3 regions of the Enterobacter sp. SCRI0065 genome follow, and region 1 is predicted to be linked to each of the others. Evidence: predicted binding sites of a transcription regulator. Region 1 holds the regulator's gene; each other region holds the start of a gene.
The links. Region 1 encodes CRP, which controls carbon source genes, mostly activating them, when cyclic AMP is high. Its sites were predicted from a motif close to ATGTGANNNNNNTCACAT; they were not measured.

Region 1 (4,290 bases):
CACATTAACACGCCCTAAAATGTGGCTGGAAGCGCGCATCCCCGACTGGTTAACCCCCTTTCTGGAAAAAATACGATGATGATTCCCTGGCAGGATCTGGCTCCCGAAACGCTGGATAGCCTGATCGAAAGCTTTGTATTACGCGAAGGCACAGATTATGGTGAACATGAACGTTCGCTTGAACAAAAGGTCGCCGATGTGAAACGGCAGCTACAAAACGGCGAGGTGTTGCTGGTGTGGTCTGAACTGCACGAAACGGTCAACATCATGCCCCGCAATCAGTTTCGCGGTTGATTGCTTCATCTTTCCAGTCAGGGAGTTGCTATGTCCGCCAGACATCCGGTTATTGCCGTTACGGGATCGAGTGGTGCGGGAACCACCACCACCAGCCTCGCTTTTCGTAAGATTTTCGCTCAGCTCAATTTACGGGCGGCAGAAGTCGAAGGCGACAGCTTTCATCGTTTTACCCGCCCTGAAATGGACATGGCCATTCGCAAGGCCCGCGATTTAGGCAAGCACATCAGTTATTTTGGCCCCGATGCCAACGACTTTGGTCTGCTGGAACAAACCTTCGCGGAATATGGGTTAACCGGAACAGGGCAGTCACGCAAATATCTGCACACCTACGATGAAGCCGTGCCGTGGAATCAGGTTCCTGGCACGTTTACGCCGTGGCAGCCGCTGCCGGAACCGACCGACGTGCTGTTCTATGAAGGGCTACACGGCGGCGTGGTGACGCCCCATCAGGACGTAGCGCGGCACGTGGATTTGCTGGTCGGCGTGGTGCCAATTGTGAATCTCGAGTGGATCCAAAAGCTCACGCGCGACACCAGCGAGCGCGGCCATTCCCGCGAGGCGGTGATGGATTCGGTCGTGCGTTCTATGGAAGATTACATCAACTTTCTGACCCCACAGTTCTCGCGCACGCATATCAACTTCCAGCGCGTTCCAACGGTTGATACCTCCAACCCGTTTGCGGCCAAAACGATTCCGTCACTGGACGAGAGCTTTGTGGTGATTCATTTCCGCAATCTGGAAGATATCGATTACCCGTGGCTGCTGGCGATGCTGCAAGGCTCGTTTATTTCACACATTAATACGCTGGTGGTACCTGGCGGGAAGATGGGTCTGGCGATGGAGTTAATCATGATGCCGCTGGTACAGCGACTGATGGAAGGCAAGCAGATCGCATAACGTTTTATGCCCGGCGGCGCTGTGGACAGCGCCACCGGGCGTATTTTTACGCCTCGATCACTTCATACGAATGCGTAATCTTCACCGCTTTTTCCAGCATCAGTGCTACGGAGCAGTATTTTTCCGCAGACAAATCCACCGCACGTGACACCGCTGCATCTTTTAGCTCTTTACCAGTCACAATGAAATGCAAATTAATATGCGTAAACAGACGCGGCGCTTCTTCGCGGCGCTCTGATGTCAACTTAACTTCACAGTCAGTCACCGCAAGACGGCCTTTTTGTAAAATAGACACCACGTCGATCGCGCTGCATCCGCCAGCGGCCATTAACACCACTTCCATCGGGCTAGGGGCTTTATCACCGGAGTTACCGTCCATCAAAATTTGGTGTCCTGAAGCGGATTCGCCGAGGAACGTTAAACCTTCAACCCATTTCACGCGCGCTTGCATTTTATTCACTCCGAAGTTGCATTTTTTCGTACAGATTAGGTGTGCGTGACAATTCTCTCATTGGAAGGCGACCTGCATCATGCTGAAGCGAGACACCAGGAGACACGCGGCAAAAGCTATGCTAAAACAGTCTCGATGCTACAGTAATACATTGACGTTACACATGTATGCAGAGGACATCAAACTTTACTGGCTGCAAATATTTGTGACAGCCAAATCCCAGGTACGGGTAAGAATTCGATTGCAACCCCAGAGTCAGGATGCAACTTATGACTCTGGTGACAGCTTATAACAGAGGATAACAGCGCATGGTGCTTGGCAAACCGCAAACAGACCCGACACTCGAATGGTTCTTGTCTCATTGCCATATTCATAAGTACCCATCGAAGAGCACGCTGATTCACCAGGGTGAAAAAGCGGAAACGTTATATTACATCGTGAAAGGCTCAGTGGCCGTGCTGATTAAAGATGAAGAAGGGAAAGAGATGATCCTTTCTTATCTGAATCAGGGCGATTTCATCGGTGAGCTGGGCCTGTTTGAAGAAGGCCAGGAACGTAGCGCTTGGGTACGTGCAAAATCGGCCTGTGAAGTGGCTGAGATCTCTTACAAGAAATTCCGTCAGCTCATCCAGGTCAATCCGGACATTCTGATGCGTCTTTCTGCGCAGATGGCTAACCGCCTACAGGTCACGTCTGAGAAAGTGGGTAACCTCGCCTTCCTGGATGTAACGGGCCGCATCGCCCAGACTCTGCTCAACCTGGCGAAACAGCCAGACGCCATGACCCACCCGGACGGTATGCAAATTAAAATTACCCGTCAGGAGATTGGTCAGATCGTCGGTTGTTCTCGTGAAACCGTTGGCCGTATTCTGAAGATGCTTGAAGATCAGAACCTGATCTCCGCTCACGGCAAAACCATCGTGGTTTACGGAACCCGTTAACCCCGGTTAAAACGGCGTGCCATCGCAAGATGTCACGCCGTTTTTGTCTCTCTCACCCATGTGGCGCAGACTGATTTATCACCCAGAAGTTAACTACGCACTACGACAAACGTTGGTGTTATGTCTTCCCGTGGCTGTCGGTTTACTTCTCGGCCACCTGCAACACGGTCTGCTTTTCTCGCTTGTTCCTGCCTGCTGCAATATCGCGGGTCTGGATACTCCGCATAAACGTTTTTTCAAACGTCTGATTATCGGTGGCTGCCTGTTTGCAGGATGTAGCCTTGCCGTTCAGCTTTTACTGGCTCGTGATATTCCGCTGCCACTGATTTTGACGGTGCTGGCCATGACGTTAGGCGTCACGGCAGAGATCAGCTCTCTGCATGCCCGATTACTGCCTGCATCACTGATTGCCGCCATTTTTACGCTTAGCCTCGCCGGAAATATGCCGGTGTGGGAGCCGCTTTTAATTTACGCCCTCGGCACGCTCTGGTACGGGCTGTTCAACTGGTTTTGGTTCTGGATGTGGCGGGAACAGCCCCTGCGGGAGTCGCTGAGCTTGCTCTACCGACAGCTCGCTGACTATTGCGAAGCAAAATACACCCTGCTGACACAACATACCGATCCGGAAAAAGCGTTGCCGCCACTGCTGGCTCGTCAACAAAAAGTAGTCGATTTGATTAGCCAGTGTTACCAACAGCTTCACATGCTCGCGGCCAATAAAAACCACGAATACAAACGGCTGCTACGAACTTTTCAGGTTGGGCTGGATTTGCAGGAGCATATCTCCGTTAGTCTGCATCATCCTGAAGAAGTACAAAAGCTGGTGGAGCGTAGCCACGCCGAGGCGGTGATCCGCTGGAATGCCCAGACCGTTGCGGGACGCCTGCGCGTGCTGGCTGACGACATCTTGTACCACCGATATCCCACGCGCTTTACGATGGATAAACAGCTGGGTGCGCTGGAAAAAATTGCCCACCAGCATGCGGATAACCCGGTTGGGCAGTTCTGCGCGTGGCACTTTAGCCGCATCGCACGCGTGCTGCGAACACAGCGTCCGCTCTACCCGCGCGACCTGATGGCCGATAAGCAAAAACGCCTCCCGCTCTTACCCGCGCTGAAAAGCTATCTGTCGTTCAAGTCTTCAGCACTGCGCAACGCGGCACGTATTAGCGTCATGTTAAGTTTCGCCAGCCTGATGGGTGTGGCGTTGCATCTGCCTAAGCCTTACTGGATTTTAATGACCGTGCTGTTCGTCACGCAAAACGGCTACGGTGCAACGCGGGTACGCATCCTTCATCGGGCAGGAGGCACTATCGCCGGGTTAGTCATAGCCGGGGTCACGCTGCACTTTCACGTCCCGGACGGGTACACCCTCGCGGGTATGCTGGTTATCACCCTGGTCAGCTATCTCTTCATCCGCAAAAACTACGGCTGGGCGATGGTGGGGTTTACGGTCACAGCGGTATACACCTTACAGTTGCTCACCCTAAACGGCGAACAGTTCATTGTGGCACGCCTGGTCGATACGCTGATTGGCTGTCTGATCGCCTTTGGCGGCATGGTCTGGCTGTGGCCGCAATGGCAAAGCGGCTTATTACGCCAAAACGCCCACGATGCACTGGAAGCTGACCAGCAGGCTATTCGGTTGATTTTGAGCGCCGATCCGCAGCCTTCACCGCTGGCGTATCAGCGTATGAAGGTGAA
Region 2 (4,290 bases), on a different contig from region 1:
CGCTGATACTGGGGATTGACCGCTTTATGTCCGAGGCGCGTGCGTTGACTAACCTGGTCGGCAATGGCGTGGCGACCGTTGTGGTCGCAAAATGGGTGAAACAGCTGGATCACAAAAAGCTCGATGACACGCTAAATAATCGTGTGTCCGATAGCAAAACCCACGATTTATCCTCTTAAAATCCGTTCTAATGCCCGCTTACCCTTGTCGGGGGGCGGGCTCCTGCGCATAATAACTACTCATACCTGTCATAATTCGACAAGATTTTTTTCGGGTATATTTCACTTCTTGCCGTGACGTTTTGCTGTACACGCGGTCTAATCGAAGTGTTTTAAAACGTCATCTTCAGAGTGTTCAACGCAATAAGACACTCTTTTTAACCAGGAATGTTGATCAGGGGTTTACATGCAGGGCACAAAAATTCGACTTTTAACCGGCGGTTTGCTGATGATGGCAGCAGCCAGTTATGTGCAGGCAGAAGCGCTCCAGCCCGACCCGGCCTGGCAACAGGGGACATTGGCAAATGGTTTTCAGTGGCAAGTCTTAGCCACACCGCAGCGTCCCAGCGATCGTATTGAAATCCGCCTTTCTGTGAATACCGGTTCGTTAACCGAGAGCACACAACAGAGCGGGTTAAGTCATTTTATTCCTCGACTGGCGCTGACCCAGAGCGGCAGTTTGCAAGCAGTACAGGTGCGTTCATTGTGGCAGCAGGGCATCGACCCTAAACGTCCACTTCCGCCTGCGGTCGTCTCCTACGACTACACCATGTTTAATCTGAGCCTGCCGAATAACCGTAACGATCTGCTAAAAGAAGCATTAACCTGGCTTGGCGATACGACAGGCAAAGTCTCCATTACCCCAGAAACGGTTAACTACGCCCTTAGCAACAGCGACATGGTAGCCACCTGGCCGACGGATACGAAAGATGGCTGGTGGCGTTATCGCCTTAAAGGCTCAACGCTTCTGGGCCACGATCCCGCTGAGCCGTTAAAACAGCCGGTTGATATCGAGCAGGTCAAATCGTTCTACCAGAAATGGTACACCCCGGATGCCCTGACGCTGATCGTGGTGGGTAACGTCGATAGCCGCTCTGTCATTGAACAAATTAGTAAAACGTTTGGTGAACTGAAAGGTAAGCGCGAAGTTCCTGCGCCGGTTCCCACGCTGTCTCCGCTGCGCGCTGAACCGGTCAGTATCATGACCGATACGGTGCGTCAGGATCGGCTGGCATTAATGTGGGATACCGCCTGGCAGCCCATTCGTGAGTCTGCCGCGCTGCTGCGCTACTGGCGTGCAGATTTAGCGCGTGAAGCGCTGTTCTGGCATGTTCAGCAAACGCTGAGCAAAAACAACGCTAAAGACATCGGGATTGGCTTCGACTGCCGCGTGCTGTTCCAGCGCGCGCAATGTGCCATCAACGTAGAATCACCCAACGATAAGCTGAACGCTAATTTAGGCGTTGTGGCGAAAGAGCTGGCGAAAGTGCGTAAAGACGGTCTGGCCGAAGAAGAGTTTAACGCACTGGTTGCGCAGAAAAATCTTGAGCTGCAAAAACTGTTTGCGACCTACGCGCGTACCGACACTGACTTGCTGATCAGCCAGCGTATTCGCTCGCTACAAAATCAGGTCGTGGATATTGCACCGGAGCAGTACCAGAAGTTGCGTCAGAATTTCCTGAACAGTTTGACCGTTGACATGATTAATCAGGATTTACGTCAGCAACTGTCTCAGGACATGGCGTTGGTTCTGCTACAGCCGAAAGGCGAGCCGGAATTCAATATGAAAGACCTGCAAGCGACCTGGGACAGTATTATGACGCCAGTATCGCAAGCAGCGGCACAGCCAGCGACGGATGATTTACATCAGGATGCGACGGATATTCCGCAAGCTCAGTAAATGACATAAAAAAAACCGGTGGCAGAAGCCACCGGTTTTATTCGTCAATGAGCGGGCGTGAACGCCACAGTCGCTGGCAAGCGGTTATCAGGTAATGACCATCGGCCAGTCAGGAGGCGTATGGCTCATCGCTTCTACCATCACCACTTTGACGTTTTCCCAGATAGTCACGATATCTCCCACCGTGATACCCAGCAAACCCGTCGCAAACCAGCATGCTGCGCCAACACCGAGCAGGGTGCTGATCACCGCAAGCCCAGCATAGTCAGACTTGCGTAATTGAATATTTAACGTGCTGGCTAAGAACATCATAACTGCACTCAACAATGGCCAGCGCAAAAGAACCATGCTGGTGGTAATGGTCGCCATAGAACCGATCCTCGAAATCAAATAACAACAATGAAACATTGTTTCGTGTTACACAATATTTGTGAACTATATCACATTTGCTCTTTTATTCGCCAGACTTGTTGCCGTAGAAATGTGCTCTTTCTACCTTTTTTCAGGCGCAGGATGTGGATTGCAGAATATATCTTTGCAGGCTAATAGATGACTTGAACGTTTCTTTATATAAAATTCATCGGGATAGGTGAAATCGATACCGTTAGCGGCTCTCTGTACAATATTTACAGTATTAATACTATGGATTATGCTTGAACGGACAATTAAATATACGCGCAGTTAATAACTCAGGCCTTTGAATTTATTATTTTTTATTAGTCTTTGTCATTTATTTTTCACACATGCATGCTCTTTTTGTACATAAATATGCGATGTCAGGAAAATATTCGCCGTTAATTTCTATTCGAGTTCTGAGCTATTCGTTGCGTCCGGTTTTTATCATTCAATGGCCTGCGAATAAAAATGATGAAAGTAACACGCCGCGAAATTGTTAATGACAGCATGCAGGCTTTGCATGCTTTAGCAAAACTGATGCCGCTACTGACATCGCAGAATTCATTGTCTGAGATGCTGGACACCATCAACCGTTCGTTGGGCTCAACGCTCGCGTGGGTCAGCGTTGATGATGATGCGGGTTTGCCGCGCATCATCTGTGCCGGGGAGGTTGCCTGTCATTCTTACGACGTCACCGAATTTCTGGCCAGTACCGTAATGCAGCGCCATCATCGTTCATGGCGCGCCATCTACTGGAAAGAAAAGGTTGGCAGAGCGTTATTTGCGCCCCAGCACCCCAGCTATGAGCAACTACAAAGCGGTGTTTTATGTAAGCTCACTTCCCGTGACGGGCGCTGCGGCGGCTATTTCTTTCTCGCCTTTTCACAGCGCTTATTGACCTTGCCGATTCTAAAAAACATCGTCGTGGTGTTGGTGGAGAAGCTAAAAGATTACTTCGCAGAAATGATCTCCCGAGAGCGAACGGCTCATGAGATGCAACGCGTGGTGACTCAGTACAAAACCTTGTTCGAACGCGCCCCAGTGTTGATGAATTCCTTTGATCGACTCAATCGTTGCGTACTCTGGAATGCTGAATGCGAAAAAGTGTTCGGCTGGAATATGACGGAAATTAATCAGTATGCCGATCCGCTGGCACTGTTTTATCCCGACCCTGAAGACCGACGGCGGGTGCGTGATTCAATTCATTTATCCCCGCTTAAAGATATGTATGAATGGCGTCCGCTGCGAAAAGATGGCACACAGCTCACCGTTTTGTGGTCGAACATTCTGTTGCCGGATGGCTCTGTTCTGAATATTGGCCTTGATATCACCGAGCGCAAGAAAGCGGAACAACAGTTGACGTTGAAAGCCACCATGGATGACCTGACCGGATGCTTCAATCGCTCTGCGATTTTGCAGCAGCTAAAAGCGACGCTGGAGAAGCACCAGCGGAAAGAGGCTAACAGCCAATTTTGTGTGCTCATGTTTGATTTGGATTACTTCAAGCAGATTAATGATGAGTGGGGGCATCAGGTGGGAGATACGGCGTTAATTCATTTCTGCGATCGTATTCGTGAGTTAAGCCCCATCAATTCCGCACTGGGCCGGGTTGGCGGCGAAGAATTTTTACTGCTGTTATCACATGCAGACGGTGAGGCGGCGATGGCGCTGTCGACCAATTTGCGTCGAGCGCTGTTTACCCGCCCGTTACTTGTGGGGGATAAAACGCTAATGCTTTCCTTTAGTGCGGGCGTGGTGGAAGTCAGCCACGGCCAGCGTGATACCTCTACATTGCTTACGCGGGCGGATAAAGCGTTATATGACGCAAAGCGTAGCGGAAGAGGAAAAACGGTTATCTCTGTTGATTATTTATAAATCACTCGCCAGGAGTCAATACCGTCAAATAGTATGAAAATTCATGATCCTGTTGCGAATTTTTCATGCTGTTGTAAGTTTGGCTTAATCAATGATCCTCTGTTGTGTTAACTTAAAACC
Region 3 (4,290 bases), on a different contig from region 1:
GCATTTCTGCCTCTTCCAGATAGTGGGTGGTCAGGATGATGGTGGTACCTTTGTCATTCAGGTCTTTTAAAAAGCCCCACATTGAGCGGCGTAGTTCAATATCGACGCCCGCGGTAGGCTCATCAAGAATCAGCAGTTTGGGTTCATGCATCAGCGCACGGGCGATCATCAAACGGCGCTTCATGCCGCCAGACAGCATCCGCGCACGTTCATCACGTTTTTCCCACAGATCGAGCTGTTTCAGGTATTTTTCGCTACGCTCCATGGCATCTTTACGCTCGACGCCATAATAGCCCGCCTGGTTCACCACGATTTGCTGAACGGTCTCAAACGGGTTGAAGTTAAACTCCTGCGGCACCAGCCCGAGCTGGCGCTTGGCATTTACAACGTCTTTTTCGAGATCGTAACCAAACACCGCCACCTTGCCGGACGTTTTATTAACCAGTGAACTGATAATGCCAATGGTGGTAGATTTACCTGCGCCGTTTGGCCCCAGCAGGGCGTAAAAATCCCCCGCTTCTACTTTCAGGTCGATCCCGCGCAACGCCTGAACGCCGCCGGAATAGACTTTTTTAAGCTGCTCAAGCTCCAGTGCAATTGTCATGAATTAAACTTACCTATAGTTCTGACACACGTTGTGTGGTTTCAATAAAAGTCGAGTTACCCTATATTAGCGCAACGCAATTACTCGGTTACAGGTCGTTAACCTCTATGAATGACATAGATACACTCATCAGCAACAATGCACTATGGTCAAAAATGCTGGTAGAAGAGGATCCGGGGTTTTTCGAAAAACTGGCGCAAGCGCAGAACCCACGCTTTCTATGGATTGGATGTTCCGACAGCCGCGTCCCGGCTGAACGCCTGACCGGTCTTGAACCTGGCGAATTGTTCGTTCACCGTAACGTTGCCAACCTGGTGATTCACACCGATCTCAACTGTCTGTCCGTCGTCCAGTACGCGGTCGATGTACTCGAAGTTGAACATATCATTATTTGCGGCCACTACGGCTGCGGTGGCGTACAGGCTGCTGTCGAAAATCCAGAACTGGGTTTGATCGATAACTGGCTGCTGCACATTCGCGATATCTGGTTCAAACATAGCTCACTGCTGGGCGAAATGCCGCAGGAGCGTCGACTTGATACTCTGTGTGAGCTCAACGTGATGGAACAGGTGTACAACCTGGGGCACTCCACCATTATGCGTTCAGCCTGGAAGCGCGGGCAGAAAGTCTCGATTCACGGTTGGGCCTACGGTATTTCCGACGGATTACTGCGAAATCTGGAAGTGACGGCAACAAATCGCGAGACGCTGGAACAGCGCTATCGTCAGGGCGTTTCTAACCTGACCAAAAATCACGCCAATCACAAATAACCGTTAAAAGCCGGGTTAACCCCGGCGATTTACCTACTCGTCGAGCAATACCACTTTGCCAACGTACGGCAGATGACGATAACGCTGGGCATAGTCAATGCCGTAACCCACCACGAACTCATCCGGGATCGAGAAACCGATAAATTCAACCGGCACGTCGACTTCACGGCGGGATGGTTTATCCAGCAGCGTACAAATCGCCAGCGATTTTGGTCCGCGCAGGCTCAGGATTTCGCGCACTTTAGACAGCGTGTTACCGGAGTCGATAATGTCCTCGACGATCAACACATCTTTGCCGCGAATATCTTCATCCAGGTCTTTTAGGATTTTCACGTCACGCGTCGTCGACATGCCGCTGCCGTAGCTTGAAGCGGTCATAAAATCGACCTCGTGGGAAACCTGCACCTGACGGCACAGATCCGCCATGAACATGAACGAGCCGCGTAACAGACCCACCAGCACCATTTCGCTGCCGCTGTCTTTATAACGTTCGGTGATTTGACGACCCAATTCGGCGATACGCGCTTTGATCTCGTCTTCCGGGATCATCACTTCAACAGTATGTTTCATATTACTAACCGTATGATTTTAAAACCAATCTATCAACCCGATACAACCTGCGTCCGGCATTGATTCGCAAGTGAAGAAGTATACCAGCAAATGCATGCCGAAAACGCATGTGTTGTTAAAAGCAAATTTTGTGATTCCGATCACACTTGTTAATACCTATAATATATTGCTGACAAATAATTAACAAAACTGAAGAGTACATTTTCTATGGCTGAAACAAAAACTCAACGGTCACGTCTACTGGTGACATTAACAGCGGCGTTCGCAGCTTTCTGCGCACTCTATCTGTTAGCCGGTGGCATCTGGCTGGTCGCATTAGGCGGCTCCTGGTACTACCCAATAGCGGGCCTGGTTATGATTGGTGTAACCGTTCTGCTGTTGCGTGGTAAACGCTCTGCACTGTGGCTTTACGCCGCATTGCTCCTCGCAACGATGATCTGGGGAGTCTGGGAAGTCGGCTTTGACTTCTGGGCGCTGACACCGCGCAGTGACATTCTGGTCTTCTTTGGTGTCTGGCTGATTCTGCCATTCGTCTGGCGTCGCCTGTTCATTCCTTCCCGTGGTGCCGTTTCCGCGCTGGTCGTTGCTCTGCTCATCACGGGTGGCATCCTGACCTGGGCTGGATTTAACGATCCGCAGGAAGTAAAAGGCACACTGAGCGCCGAATCTACCCCTGCGGCAGCAATCTCTCAGGTTGCCGACGGCGACTGGCCTGCCTATGGACGTAACCAGGAAGGTCAACGTTATTCTCCGCTGAAGCAAATCAACGCGGATAACGTCAAAAATCTGAAAGAAGCCTGGGTGTTCCGCACTGGCGATCTGAAGCAACCCAACGATCCGGGCGAACTCACCAACGAAGTGACCCCCATCAAAGTGGGCGACATGCTTTACCTGTGTACGGCGCACCAGCGTCTGTTCGCACTCGATGCTGCCACCGGTAAAGAAAAATGGCACTTCGATCCACAGCTGAATTCCAATCCGTCGTTCCAGCACATTACTTGTCGCGGCGTGTCTTATCACGAAGCCCGCGCGGATAATGCCAGCCCGGAAGTGATTGCGGATTGCCCGCGTCGCATCATGCTGCCGGTGAACGATGGTCGTCTGTTTGCGATCAACGCCGAAACCGGCAAGCTGTGCGAAACCTTTGCCAACAAAGGTATTCTGAATCTACAGACCAACATGCCGAACACCACTCCGGGTCTGTATGAGCCAACCTCACCGCCGATTATCACCGATACCACTATCGTGATTGCCGGTTCGGTCACGGATAACTTCTCCACTCGCGAAACCTCAGGCGTTATTCGTGGTTTTGACGTGAATACGGGCAAACTGCTGTGGGCCTTCGATCCGGGCGCGAAAGATCCAAACGCGATCCCATCGGATGAACACACCTTCACCTTTAACTCGCCAAACTCCTGGGCACCGGCGGCGTATGACGCGAAGCTGGACCTGGTGTATCTGCCGATGGGCGTGACCACACCGGACATCTGGGGCGGTAACCGCACGCCGGAACAGGAACGTTATGCCAGCGCTATCGTGGCGCTGAACGCGACGACCGGCAAACTGGCGTGGAGCTATCAGACGGTTCACCACGACCTGTGGGATATGGACATGCCGTCTCAGCCGACGCTGGCGGACATCACCGTTAACGGCAAAACCGTGCCGGTGATTTATGCTCCGGCGAAAACCGGTAACATCTTCGTGCTGGACCGCCGTAACGGCGAGTTGGTGGTGCCTGCACCGGAAAAACCGGTTCCGCAAGGCGCGGCCAAAGGCGACTACGTTTCCAAAACGCAGCCGTTCTCTGACCTCAGCTTCCGTCCGAAGAAAGATCTGACCGGTGCGGACATGTGGGGCGCCACCATGTTCGATCAGTTGGTGTGCCGCGTAATGTTCCATCAGTTGCGCTATGAAGGCATCTTCACGCCGCCGTCCGAGCAAGGCACGCTGGTGTTCCCGGGTAACCTGGGGATGTTCGAATGGGGCGGGATTTCCGTTGATCCGAACCGTCAGGTCGCGATTGCTAACCCGATGGCGCTGCCGTTTGTCTCTAAGCTTATCCCTCGCGGTCCTGGTAACCCAATGGAGCAGCCGAAAGATGCGAAAGGCAGCGGTACCGAAGCCGGTATCCAGCCGCAATACGGCGTTCCGTTTGGCGTGACGCTGAACCCGTTCCTCTCTCCGTTTGGCCTGCCGTGTAAACAGCCTGCCTGGGGTTATATCTCCGCGCTGGATCTGAAAACCAATCAGGTTGTCTGGAAGAAACGTATTGGTACGCCACAGGACAGCATGCCGTTCCCGATGCCTGTACCGGTGCCGTTCAATATGGGTATGCCGATGCTCGGT

Region 2: a site for CRP is predicted at 2,328-2,345, ahead of AC6EMZ_RS19315 (YjcB family protein). Genes of this name have one in related genera too.
Region 3: a site for CRP is predicted at 2,073-2,090, ahead of hpt (hypoxanthine phosphoribosyltransferase). Genes of this name have one in related genera too.

What each region holds. Positions count from the first base shown of each region.
Region 1 is NZ_JCBAJB010000006.1:199,469-203,758, reverse strand. It holds gene AC6EMZ_RS16860 (hydrolase) at 1-79, shown strand, start outside; gene AC6EMZ_RS16855 (YheU family protein) at 76-294, shown strand; gene AC6EMZ_RS16850 (phosphoribulokinase) at 325-1,194, shown strand; gene AC6EMZ_RS16845 (OsmC family protein) at 1,241-1,645, opposite strand; gene crp (cAMP-activated global transcriptional regulator CRP) at 1,954-2,586, shown strand; gene AC6EMZ_RS16835 (YccS/YhfK family putative transporter) at 2,645-4,290, shown strand, end outside.
Region 2 is NZ_JCBAJB010000009.1:31,765-36,054, forward strand. It holds gene AC6EMZ_RS19305 (dicarboxylate/amino acid:cation symporter) at 1-179, shown strand, start outside; gene AC6EMZ_RS19310 (M16 family metallopeptidase) at 406-1,899, shown strand; gene AC6EMZ_RS19315 (YjcB family protein) at 1,987-2,268, opposite strand; gene AC6EMZ_RS19320 (sensor domain-containing diguanylate cyclase) at 2,767-4,170, shown strand.
Region 3 is NZ_JCBAJB010000004.1:375,320-379,609, reverse strand. It holds gene AC6EMZ_RS14265 (ABC transporter ATP-binding protein) at 1-604, opposite strand, end outside; gene can (carbonate dehydratase) at 712-1,374, shown strand; gene hpt (hypoxanthine phosphoribosyltransferase) at 1,408-1,944, opposite strand; gene AC6EMZ_RS14250 (glucose/quinate/shikimate family membrane-bound PQQ-dependent dehydrogenase) at 2,152-4,290, shown strand, end outside.